DNA from 3 places in the Priestia sp. RMT2NF4 genome. Region 1 is predicted to be linked to each of the others. Evidence: predicted binding sites of a transcription regulator. Region 1 holds the regulator's gene; each other region holds the start of a gene.
The links. Region 1 encodes Rex, which represses fermentation and respiration genes when NADH is low (regulators of the CRP and FNR family bind a similar motif). Its sites were predicted from a motif close to TTGTGAAATATTTCACAA; they were not measured.

Region 1 (3,699 bases):
TGCCTCTTGGACGACATAGTTGTTTTCATCATATCCGATAGACACATCTTCCAGATTTAAGACTTCATTTCCGCTTTGACGTTCAATTTCAAACGAAAAACTAGCTGATTTTTCGCCTTCGTTAGGTCGATTTATTAACTCCATTCGATCGAGCTGTTTACGTCTGCTTTGCGCACGTTTTGTAGTCGATGCGCGGGCGATGTTTCGCTGAATAAAATCATTCAGCTTTGCGACTTCATCTTGCTGCTTTTCGTACTGACGCAACTCTTTTTCATATCGCTCTGCTTTTTGTACAAGGTATTTAGAGTAGTTGCCCGTGTACTTCACCGTTGTTTTTTGTACGACTTCATACACTTGATTTACGACTTTATCAAGGAAGTAACGATCATGTGAAACGATTAAAATAGCTCCTTCATACCCTTGCAGAAACTGTTCCAGCCATGCTAAAGTTTCAATATCTAAGTGGTTGGTAGGCTCATCCAGAATAAGCAAATCAGGCTTTGTTAAAAGCAGTTTTGCAAGAGCCAGGCGCGTTTTTTGTCCACCGCTTAAGGAGGAAATAGGGGTGCTGTAGTCAAAGTTTGAAAAACGGAAACCGTGAAGAATAGATCGTGTATCCGCTTCATATTGATAGCCGCCTAAATCTTTAAACGTTACTTGAAGCTGATCATACTCTTTGGTTAGTTTTTCGTATTGAACTGAATCATTAAAAATGTCTGGATCACCCATCTTCGTTTCAAGCGTACGTAATTCTTTTTCCATCTTCTTTAATGGAGCAAAGACAGTCATCATTTCTTCCCATATGGAGAGTGTTGACTCAAGAACTGTATCTTGTCCCATATAATCAATGGAAACACCCTTAGGTTTAATAATTTCTCCGCTGTCATAGGAAAGCTGCTCAGCAATAATTTTTAATAAAGTTGATTTACCAGCACCGTTTCGTCCCACTAGGGCAATGCGGTCTTTTGATTGTACTTCTAACTTTATATTCGATAAAATGGGTTCTGCCCCATAGTATTTTGTAATACCGTTCAATTGTAGAATAATCATTTTTTCACCTCTAGTAGTATATCCATAGTGTATTTTAACATATTTTTAACTACAAGTTCTTCCTACAAGCGTTTGTAATTTGTAGAGGGACAAGGACAAATGATGAAGCGAATGTTTTGATTCATGAAATAAAATGATTTTACCTGCACATTTTATACAGGATACTATGTTAAAATAAGAGATAAGTGCATCTCTGAACTTATCTATGATGGATGTAAAAAAAATCCGTCATGACTAACAAACCGATCCTTTGAAGGGCTAATTGCTTCGTTCTACATACCGACTTTAAGGAGTGCTGAATAGACAAAAGCCGTCGAGGTGTGAAGCGGAGTATATATAAAACAAGAGAAAAGAGAGAGAATTGGAAGCGCTACCTCAAAGCGGTTGATGCTTTGTGAAAGGTAATGCAATATTACTTGAAAATGTTAGTAATGACATACATGAACTGAGGGGGTACAACGTGAACACTGAACAATTAAAAATACCACAAGCAACGGCTAAGCGATTGCCGCTTTATTATCGTTTTTTGAAAAATTTGCATGCTTCTGGTAAACAGCGTGTGTCGTCAGCGGAGTTAAGTGAGGCAGTGAAAGTGGATTCTGCTACTATTCGTCGGGACTTTTCTTACTTTGGTGCATTAGGAAAAAAGGGATACGGCTACAATGTGAATTATTTACTTACATTTTTCCGTAAAACGTTAGACCAAGATGAAGTAACGAAAGTAGCACTGATTGGCGTAGGGAATCTAGGAACGGCCTTTTTAAATTATAATTTTATTAAAAATAATAACACCAAAATTGAGTGCGCTTTTGATGTGATAGAAGATAAAGTAGGTACGAAAGTAGGCGACGTGCCGGTCTATCATCTTGACCAATTGGAAGATTATATGAGTGATGACATCTCAGTAGCGATTTTAACCGTTCCTGCCACTGTTGCTCAGCAAATTACTGATCGTTTAGTGAGTTGCGGAATTAAAGGAATTTTAAACTTTACTCCTGCACGCTTAAACGTACCGGATGAGATTCGACTCCATCATATTGATCTTGCTGTAGAATTACAGTCGCTCGTCTACTTTTTGAAAAATTATCCTGTTGAATAAGGCGGACTGTGTTACGATTTCCTTAAGTCTAAATTAATAAGGAGAGTGGGAATATGGGGATTGGAGCAGGCAGTTGGATTATTATTGCGATTGTAGCACTGCTTATTTTTGGGCCGAAACGGTTACCGGAGCTAGGAAGATCAGTGGGCCAAACGCTTAGAGAGTTTAAGCATGCCGCTAGCGGTGCATCAGAAGATCGTGAAAAAGATAAACAGCGTCAAGTAGATGACAAAGAGTAAAAGGGTGATCATAGTATGACCGAACAAGAAATGTCAATATATGATCATATAGGAGAGCTGCGAAAACGCATTTTAATTGTTTTATTTTTCTTTGTGATTGCCACAATTGGCGGCTTTTTTATAGCGGATAAGGTTATTGTCTATTTACAGCATGCTGATGAGGCAAAGAATTTAACGATGAATGCATTTCGGTTAACAGATCCAGTTAAGATTTATATGCAATTTGCTGTTATTATCGGCTGTGTACTTGCAGCTCCTGTTGCACTGTATCAACTTTGGGCATTTATTAGTCCTGGTTTATATGAAAAAGAGCGTAAGGTAACGCTTGGATATATTCCTGTTTCCATTTTTCTCTTTATCGGCGGTGTCTCTTTTTCTTATTTTGTGTTGTTTCCATTTGTCGTTGATTTTATGACGCGCGTTTCTGATGAGCTGAATGTAAACCAAGTGATTGGCATTAATGAATACTTTTCTTTTTTAATGCAGCTCACACTGCCTTTTGGCTTGTTGTTTCAGCTTCCTGTCGTCGTTATGTTTTTGACGCGTTTAGGAATTATAACGCCTATGTTTTTATCTCAAATTCGAAAATATGCCTATTTCGTACTGCTAGTTATTGCCGCACTTATTACACCACCGGAATTGCTCTCGCACATGATGGTGACAGTGCCGCTCTTAATTTTGTATGAAATCAGCATCATTATTTCCCGCATTTCGTATCGCAAAGTGTTAAAGGCAAGGGCAGAGCAAGAAAGAGAAGATGTTAGTATGTAAAAAAAACCACTGAAACAGTGGTTTTTTTATTTGGATGAATCATCTTGATTTTTATATTGCTGCTGCAATTTTTTAATTTTGTAGTGCAAGATAAAGATGCGAACCGCAAACCTGAAATCGAATGCGGCTACGAGTGCAAATAAGATTGTGGGGAAATTCCAGACGGTTTCCTGGGCATTTTGAATTGCCAAGTAGGTGAATAAAATCCCCATAATAATATAAATAAACCCTCGTGTTAAAGGGATATTCTTCATAAAAACATGCCTCCAAAAATGAACTGCATTTGTTCTGCTTGTTTTTGCATTTCTATAATTTTATCTGCAAAAATAGTTTGAGATAAAATAACGATTGTATTCATCAAAACATGAGCAATAATAGGTACAACAATTAGTCTCGTCCTTGCATAAAGGAATGCAAATACAAATCCCATAGCTGTATACACAAGTAAATGTTTAAAATCCCAGTGTACCGCAGCGAAAATAAGGGAACTAATAAATGCAGAGATAAAGAAATTGTATCGTTTGTGAAGAGAACCAAAAA
Region 2 (3,699 bases), on a different contig from region 1:
TTGCAGACAGGGTTATTTTGTACAAACATTAAGGATTTATATGCTAAAAAGTTTTAATGAACTTGATTAGAAATTTCGCTCAATGCTGCACCGGCTTCATCAACATATACGTTCACGGTCGCAAGGTCACCGATTGCACAGATTCCAACCATATTATTATTCTCCACTACAATAATGCGGCGAATTTGATGATCGGCCATCATACGTGCACATTCATGAATATCCGTATCTGGAGAACAAGTAATCACATCTTTAGTCATACAATCATGGCAATGCACAGTGTTGCAATCTTTTCCATCCGCCACGCAGTTTAACACGATATCACGGTCTGTGATCATTCCCATTACTCGATTTTCTTGACACACTGGCACAGAGCCACAATTAATATCACGCATTAATTTTGCTGCAGCTGTTACTGGGTCGTGCGGTGCACAAGCTTTCACATCTTTAGTCATAACTTCACGTACTGTAGTCATTTTTAATTCCTCCTTTTAATTAAACATTCACCTCCGTATTTTCTCCATGCACATGCAGAATATGAGAATCAATAATTTCCTGAAAGCAAAAAATCTTGTAATAAAAGACGAATAAAAGAACGAACGCAGTGTAATAAACACATAAAAAAGAGCCTATTACACAAACTAAAGAGAATATGGTTTAGCTTACATTTTCGTAACGGCAGGAGTTGGGTACATAATGAAAGGAAAGTTAACGCTTTTGGCAGTACTTTTATTGCCTTGGCTGTCTATAATAAAAGTTGATAAATTTGTCTTTAAAAGATACCTACCTGTTTTAACATTTAGTTCATTAGTTATTGCTTTTATCAGTGAGTTATCTAAAAGCTTTACATGGTGGAAAGTGAGGAAACCTCTTTTCCCTAAACTTTCAAGCGACGTTTCTTTTATATTTGGACCGTTTTTTATAGCTAATTTTTGGGTATTCAAGCTGACCTATGGGAATTTCAAAAAATATTTGTTAATTAACATCCTATTTGACTATCTATTTGCTTATCCCTTGACCAGTCTGGCAGAAAAATTAAAGGTATACAAAATGGTCAACATGACGCGTTTTCAACTTTTTGTGATCTCGATTGCCACTGCTCTTATTAATTATTTCTATCATTATTTTATAGAAGATGTATTAAGGAAGAGAAGGCAATAGCTGATAGTTCGTTAACGTGAATTACTGCAAAATGATAAGGAGCCTCGCACGTTTATCATTCAGAGCTCTCTTTTATCGCTAGAGAAAATCAATACTCTCGCACAGACCAAAGAGCTAGAGGAATATAAGGAAGTCGTGACTCTCTTAACAAAAAATGATTGATTGGATGTTTCAGCAAGTAAAGCAAACAAACTAGTAAGAAATAAAGCTCCATACTTCATTACTCCCAAAAAGCTCTTCCAGTTAATAAGAACTGGGAGAGCTTTTTTACTTTTATCAGAATCTACGCGCTAGGAGAAAGATATTTCACACCACATTTAACCAAATATGTGACGAAATTATGGTAAAGCCATTTAAACTAGATAAAAATCGCTTCAAGTGTGAGAAATATCACACCTTTTAAACATACAACATGATAATTTTTTAGGAGTAAGCAATATGTCATGACAAACTTCAATATGTTAGGAGGTTTTTAGCTCTTTGATCTGTTGAGATGCATCTCTAATATGAACGTTTATATACCATTATTATGTACAGAGATTTAAAGGAAGGGAGCCTGAGCTGAGGTGAGAAAGCAAAAATCAATGCATATTGGCAAGTTAATCATTCTCTCCGTATTCATTACAATTTTTTTAGCAGGCTGTGATAGTCGTTATTTGATTTTAAATCCACAGGGGGCGGTGGCTCAAAAAGAATACCAGTTAATTATTTTTTCCATAATTTTATGCGCAATTGTCGTTATTCCTGTTTTAGGTCTGCTTGTGTATATCGTTTTACGCTACCGTGATAAGCCTGGAAACAAGGCTCCGTATCGACCAGATTGGGACGATAGCAAGCGTCTTGAATTTATTTGGTGGGGCATCCCCATTATTATTATTGGCATTTTAGGTTTCGCTACGGCCAAGACGACTTATGAATTAGTAGATCCGCCGAAAAAAGATGTAAAGCCGCTAACGATTGAAGTAACGTCTCTTGATTGGAAATGGTTATTCCAATATCCGGATCAAGATATTGCGACAGTCAACTATGTCGAAATTCCAAAGAATGTGCCCGTTCAATTCGTGCTAACGTCAGATGCACCTATGAATTCCTTTTGGGTACCCCAGCTAGGAGGACAATTATATACAATGCCGGGAATGGCCATGGGGCTTTGGCTGCAAGCTAATCACAAGGGAGAATATTTTGGTTCAGGCGCTAATTTTACGGGTGAAGGGTTCGCTCATATGAACTTTAAAGTTAAATCTACATCGACAAAAGAATTTAATCAGTGGGTAAGGCAAGTAAAAGAAACAGCACCAGCTTTAACAAAAGCTGATTATAACAGTCTTGCAAAACAAGGTCTTTCTTTAGAGAAATCGTACTCTACCATTCCTAAAGGTTTGTTCCAAGAAACTGTCATTAAAAACGGTGGTCAATATTATAGTCAGCATCACCATATGAAAAATGAAGACATGAAGACAATGAATGTGGCTTCTGATGAACAAGCACATACACAGCACGAGCACCAGGAAGGAGGAAACTAAGTTGTTAGACAAATTAAAAGATTTTTCATCTCATTTTTTTGTGACAGGGGAGCCAATGATTTACGGAGCCGATGTCGCCATATTGTTAACACTAGCCGGTATTATTTTTGTTCTTACGTATCTTAAAAAGTGGAAGTGGCTATGGCGTGAGTGGCTCACAACGGTGGATCATAAAAAAATTGGAATCATGTATATGCTTTCTTCATTGTTAATGCTGTTTCGAGGCGGAGTAGATGCATTATTGATGCGTATGCAGCTAGCATTTCCTCAGTGGCATTTTCTAGATTCTAATCATTACAACGAAATTTTTACTACGCACGGAACCATTATGATTCTATTTATGGCAATGCCGCTTATGTTTGCTTTCTTTAATATTGTTGTACCTCTTCAAATTGGAGCAAGAGATGTCGCCTATCCTTTTTTAAACGCGGTAAGCTTTTGGCTATTTTTCTTTGGCGCCATGCTTTTCAATTTGTCGTTTGTAATCGGAGGATCGCCAGATGCAGGGTGGTTGAGTTATCCGCCGCTTTCTGGCATGCAGTTCAGTCCTGGACCAGGTCAAGATTTTTATATTTGGGGCATTCAAATATCAGGTATTGGCAGCTTGGCTTCTGGAATTAATTTTATTATGACCATTTTAAAAATGCGTGCGCCTGGCATGAAACTTATGCATATGCCGCTATTCACGTGGTCTGTTCTAGCAAGCTGTATTATTATCATTTTCGCGTTTCCTGTATTAACCGTAACGCTTGCTTTATTGTTTATTGACCGCTTCTTTGACGGACACTTGTTTACCATGACCGGCGGTGGAAATCCGATGATGTACATTAACTTAATTTGGATGTGGGGACATCCTGAAGTGTATATCGTTGTACTTCCTGCATTTGGCATTTTTTCTGAAATCGTTGCAACGTTTTCTCAAAAGAAGATATTTGGCTATAAATCTATGGTTTTTTCAATGATGATTATTAGCGTTCTATCGTATTTCACATGGGTGCATCATTTCTTTACGATG
Region 3 (3,699 bases), on a different contig from region 1:
TAATTTCTTTAACGAACAAGAACACCATAATCACAGCTAAAATTAAGTAAAAGAACGAAAACGAGATAATAGAAAATAGCAATTCACCTGCTGTTACACCAGGAGACACGGCATCTTCGGTTTTCATATAGCCAAATACAACCCAAGGCTGACGGCCAATCTCTGTCATAATCCAACCTGCTGAGCTTCCAAGGAACGGAAAGGCGATGGCAATCGTCATAATACGTAAAAATAGTTTGCTTTCTTGAAGTTTTTTACGAGAAAGCAAGTACGTACCCCAAATGCCTAATGCACATAATACGCCACCTAGACCAGCCATAATGCGGAAACTCCAAAACGTTGTTCGAACGGGTGGAATATAATTTCCTTCTCCATATTTCGCCGTATACTGCTGCTGCAGCTCATTCATTCCAGGAACGGAGCCTGAAAACTTACCGTATGATAAGAAGCTTAATAAGTAAGGTATTTTGATTTCACTCGTATTTTTCTTTTCATCAGGGTGAATATTTGCTGTTACTGTCCAAGCACCTGGACTTCCGCTGTTTTCCCATAATCCTTCACTTGCGGCCATTTTCATCGGCTGTGTTTTAACTAAATATCCGGCCTGTTCATGCCCAGATAGTGCAATTCCTACACCTGAAACTAGCCCTACAAGGATAGCAACTTGAAATGATTTTTTAGCAAAAGCCACATGTTTTTTCTTCAAGAGCATAACAGCGCTGACACCCGTGATAAAAAAGGCGCCTGTTGCAAACGAACCTAAAATTGTATGAGGGAATTCGACCCACAGCTGACCGTTCGTTAACAATTTAAAGAAGTCATTCATTTCCAAACGGCCATTATTTAGCTCCATTCCGACCGGATGCTGCATAAAAGAATTAGCCGTTAAAATAAAGAACGCTGAAAAGATAGTACCTAGACTAACAAGCCAAATACATAGACAGTGCAGCCATTTAGGCAAACGATCCCACCCGAAAATCCACAGCCCGAGGAACGTGGACTCCATAAAAAACGCTAGCAGTGCTTCAATAGCAAGCGGCGCACCAAATACATCTCCTACAAATCTTGAGTACTCTGACCAGTTCATGCCAAACTGAAATTCTTGTAAAATACCTGTTACGACTCCGACAGCAAAGTTAATCAGGAATAAGTGCCCCCAAAACTTTGCCATCTTTTTATACTGTTCATCTTTTTTTACTACGTACATCGTTTCCATGATCGCTACTAAAAAGACAAGGCCGATAGACAGCGGTACAAAGATAAAATGAAACAGCGTCGTTGATGCAAATTGAATACGTGATAGTATGACTGTATCCATCTTCTTTCTCCTTTCATATATAAGAACATTCATCATTTCCATAGATACTTTGCTCATTTCTGAGCATCTTTTACTTATATTGTGAAACATTGAGCATAACAATTCGAGAAATATGCTCAACATTTCACAAACATATGTAATGTCTCTCTTTCTATTTACATAGTATAGTCTATTTTTTTAGCTGTGCACGTACATTTTTTGAACGTTTTTAGACTAAAACGTGACTTTCTTGTGACAAAAAAGGGCAGGATCTCTTTATTTTTTCATAAAAAAAGCACGCTCTGATTTGAGCTTGCTTCTCTACGGTCGATATTTTGCTTTCGCATTTAATTTAGATTGACGAATGATTTGGTTAATGACTTCAGAAAATACAATACCAATGGCAATTGAACCTGAAATCATAAAGGCTTTTGCTGCAAGACTAATCGCTTCATTATAATTATTTTCTACAAAGTTACGCATGGCATCGTATGCTGTTCCCCCTGGAACGAGCGGAATAATACCTGCTACGGTGAAAATAATGATCGGCGTACGATAAATTTTTGCGTAAATTTGACTAATAATAGCAATAAAAAAGGCCGATGCTACAGTGCTTGGAATTTCATCTACACCATAGAACGTTAGCAAATAGTAAATGAGCCAGCCAATCATTCCGACAAAGCCACTTTTTAATAATGATTCACGTGGAACATTAAAAATAATCCCAAACGCTGCTGAAGCAATAAAACTTGTAATTATCTGCTCTACGATATGCATATGATGCCTCCCTTCTATAGAAGCGTAAATACAATGGCAATACCTGCACCAATAGCAAATGCCGTCAGAAACGCTTCTGCTCCTTTTGATAATCCAGACAGTAAATGTCCCGCCATTAAATCTCGCACTGCATTGGTAATCGATAACCCAGGAACGAGAGGCATAACGGATCCAATAATAATTTTATCAATTTGCGTTCCTAGTCCTGAAGCGACTAAAAGAGCTGATAAAAGTCCAATAACTAACGAAGCGGTAAACTCAGCAAAAAAGCGAATCGGAATAAGACGGTGGAAATACACCACGGTTAAAAATCCGAGACCTCCTGAAAACATCGCTGGAATAAAGTCCGTCCATAAACCTTGAAACATGATTAAAAAGCATCCGCTAGAAATGGATGCAGCTGCAAGTTGAACCCATAGTGGAAAAGCTACGTTCGTTGCTTCAATTTCTTGTAGCATTTCATACGCTTCCTCCAAGGAGATGTTTCCTTGACTGATGGTTCTTGAGACGCTATTTACCATAGTTACTTTTTTTAAATCGGTCGTTCGTTCGGAAATACGAATTAACTTCGTTTTCGTCGGTTCTTTCGTTTCAAGTGAAAACATAATCCCTGTTGGCGTCACATAGCTGTGGGATTTTTTTATACCGTAAGACGCTGCAATCCGCATCATTGTGTCTTCTACTCGATACGTTTCTGCTCCGCTTTCTAACATAATTTTACCTGCTAGTAAGCTAACGTCCATAATTTCATATTTATCTAATTTTTGTTGTGTCATCAAATCGCTCCAAACATATTAAAGCTTGGTTTTTTCCCCTACAGCATACAGTGTATAAGAAAGAGGGAAGTGGACGCAATGGTTAATGCAAAAAAGTGTGGACTTTTTGTCTCACACTTTCAGGAATAGTATATACATTCCTTATCAATTCATACGTTTTGTGGTCTCACGCTCTACTAATACAGGTGCCATTTTATACTGTACCTGATCTATTTCTTGCTGATCCTGAATTTGCTGAAGTAAGAGGTTTACTGCTTTTTCAGCCATTTTTTCCATCGGTTGACGGATGGTTGTTAGCGGAGGTTGCGCTTCACTAGCTTCTGTAATATCATCAAACCCTATAACAGACAAATCCGCTGGAACGTGAAGTCCGTTTTGCCACGCACAGTGTATCACTTTCAGAGCAATGTAATCCGTAGCACAAATAAGCGCAGTTGGGGGCTCTGGATGATGAGCTAGCTCATTTATAAACTGATATAGTTCATCTGAGTTATTCATATCTTCTTTCACAAACTTTGCGTTTGCTGACGGTACATACTGATAAAAAAGAGACAGACGGTGCTCGACTCCGCTTACAGCTTTTCCAACGAACCCGATATTCTTATGGCCAAGGTCCGTTAAGTGAGCAACAGCTAATTGCATTCCCTCCGCATCATCTACATGTACAATTGGCCAAAGTGCAGAAGAGCCGTCTCCTGTAAGAGAAACGTAAGGCGTTTGATATTGTTTTAATACGTCTACAAACGGATGCGGAGCGGCTACATAATCTAATAAAATGACTCCATCAAACCAATGATTCATCATCACATTTAATTGACGCTCAGCCGTTGTTTCTTGGTAATCCGTATG

Region 2: a site for Rex is predicted at 1,540-1,557, ahead of ACMX9J_RS00245 (cytochrome c oxidase subunit II). Genes of this name have one in related genera too.
Region 3: a site for Rex is predicted at 1,431-1,448, ahead of ACMX9J_RS19805 (cytochrome ubiquinol oxidase subunit I). Genes of this name have one in related genera too.

The regions. Positions count from the first base shown of each region.
Region 1 covers NZ_JBLQZO010000018.1:11,044-14,742, reverse strand. Annotated here, with positions in the region: gene ACMX9J_RS27260 (ABC-F family ATP-binding cassette domain-containing protein) at 1-1,050, opposite strand, end outside; gene ACMX9J_RS27255 (redox-sensing transcriptional repressor Rex) at 1,511-2,149, shown strand; gene tatA (twin-arginine translocase TatA/TatE family subunit) at 2,203-2,388, shown strand; gene tatC (twin-arginine translocase subunit TatC) at 2,404-3,159, shown strand; gene ACMX9J_RS27240 (YdiK family protein) at 3,186-3,413, opposite strand; gene ACMX9J_RS27235 (CPBP family intramembrane glutamic endopeptidase) at 3,410-3,699, opposite strand, start outside.
Region 2 covers NZ_JBLQZO010000001.1:47,732-51,430, forward strand. Annotated here, with positions in the region: gene ACMX9J_RS00235 (CBS domain-containing protein) at 54-476, opposite strand; gene ACMX9J_RS00240 (hypothetical protein) at 697-1,161, shown strand; gene ACMX9J_RS00245 (cytochrome c oxidase subunit II) at 1,746-2,684, shown strand; gene qoxB (cytochrome aa3 quinol oxidase subunit I) at 2,686-3,699, shown strand, end outside.
Region 3 covers NZ_JBLQZO010000005.1:68,250-71,948, reverse strand. Annotated here, with positions in the region: gene ACMX9J_RS19805 (cytochrome ubiquinol oxidase subunit I) at 1-1,318, opposite strand, end outside; gene ACMX9J_RS19800 (threonine/serine exporter family protein) at 1,619-2,074, opposite strand; gene ACMX9J_RS19795 (threonine/serine exporter family protein) at 2,089-2,850, opposite strand; gene ACMX9J_RS19790 (LacI family DNA-binding transcriptional regulator) at 2,995-3,699, opposite strand, start outside.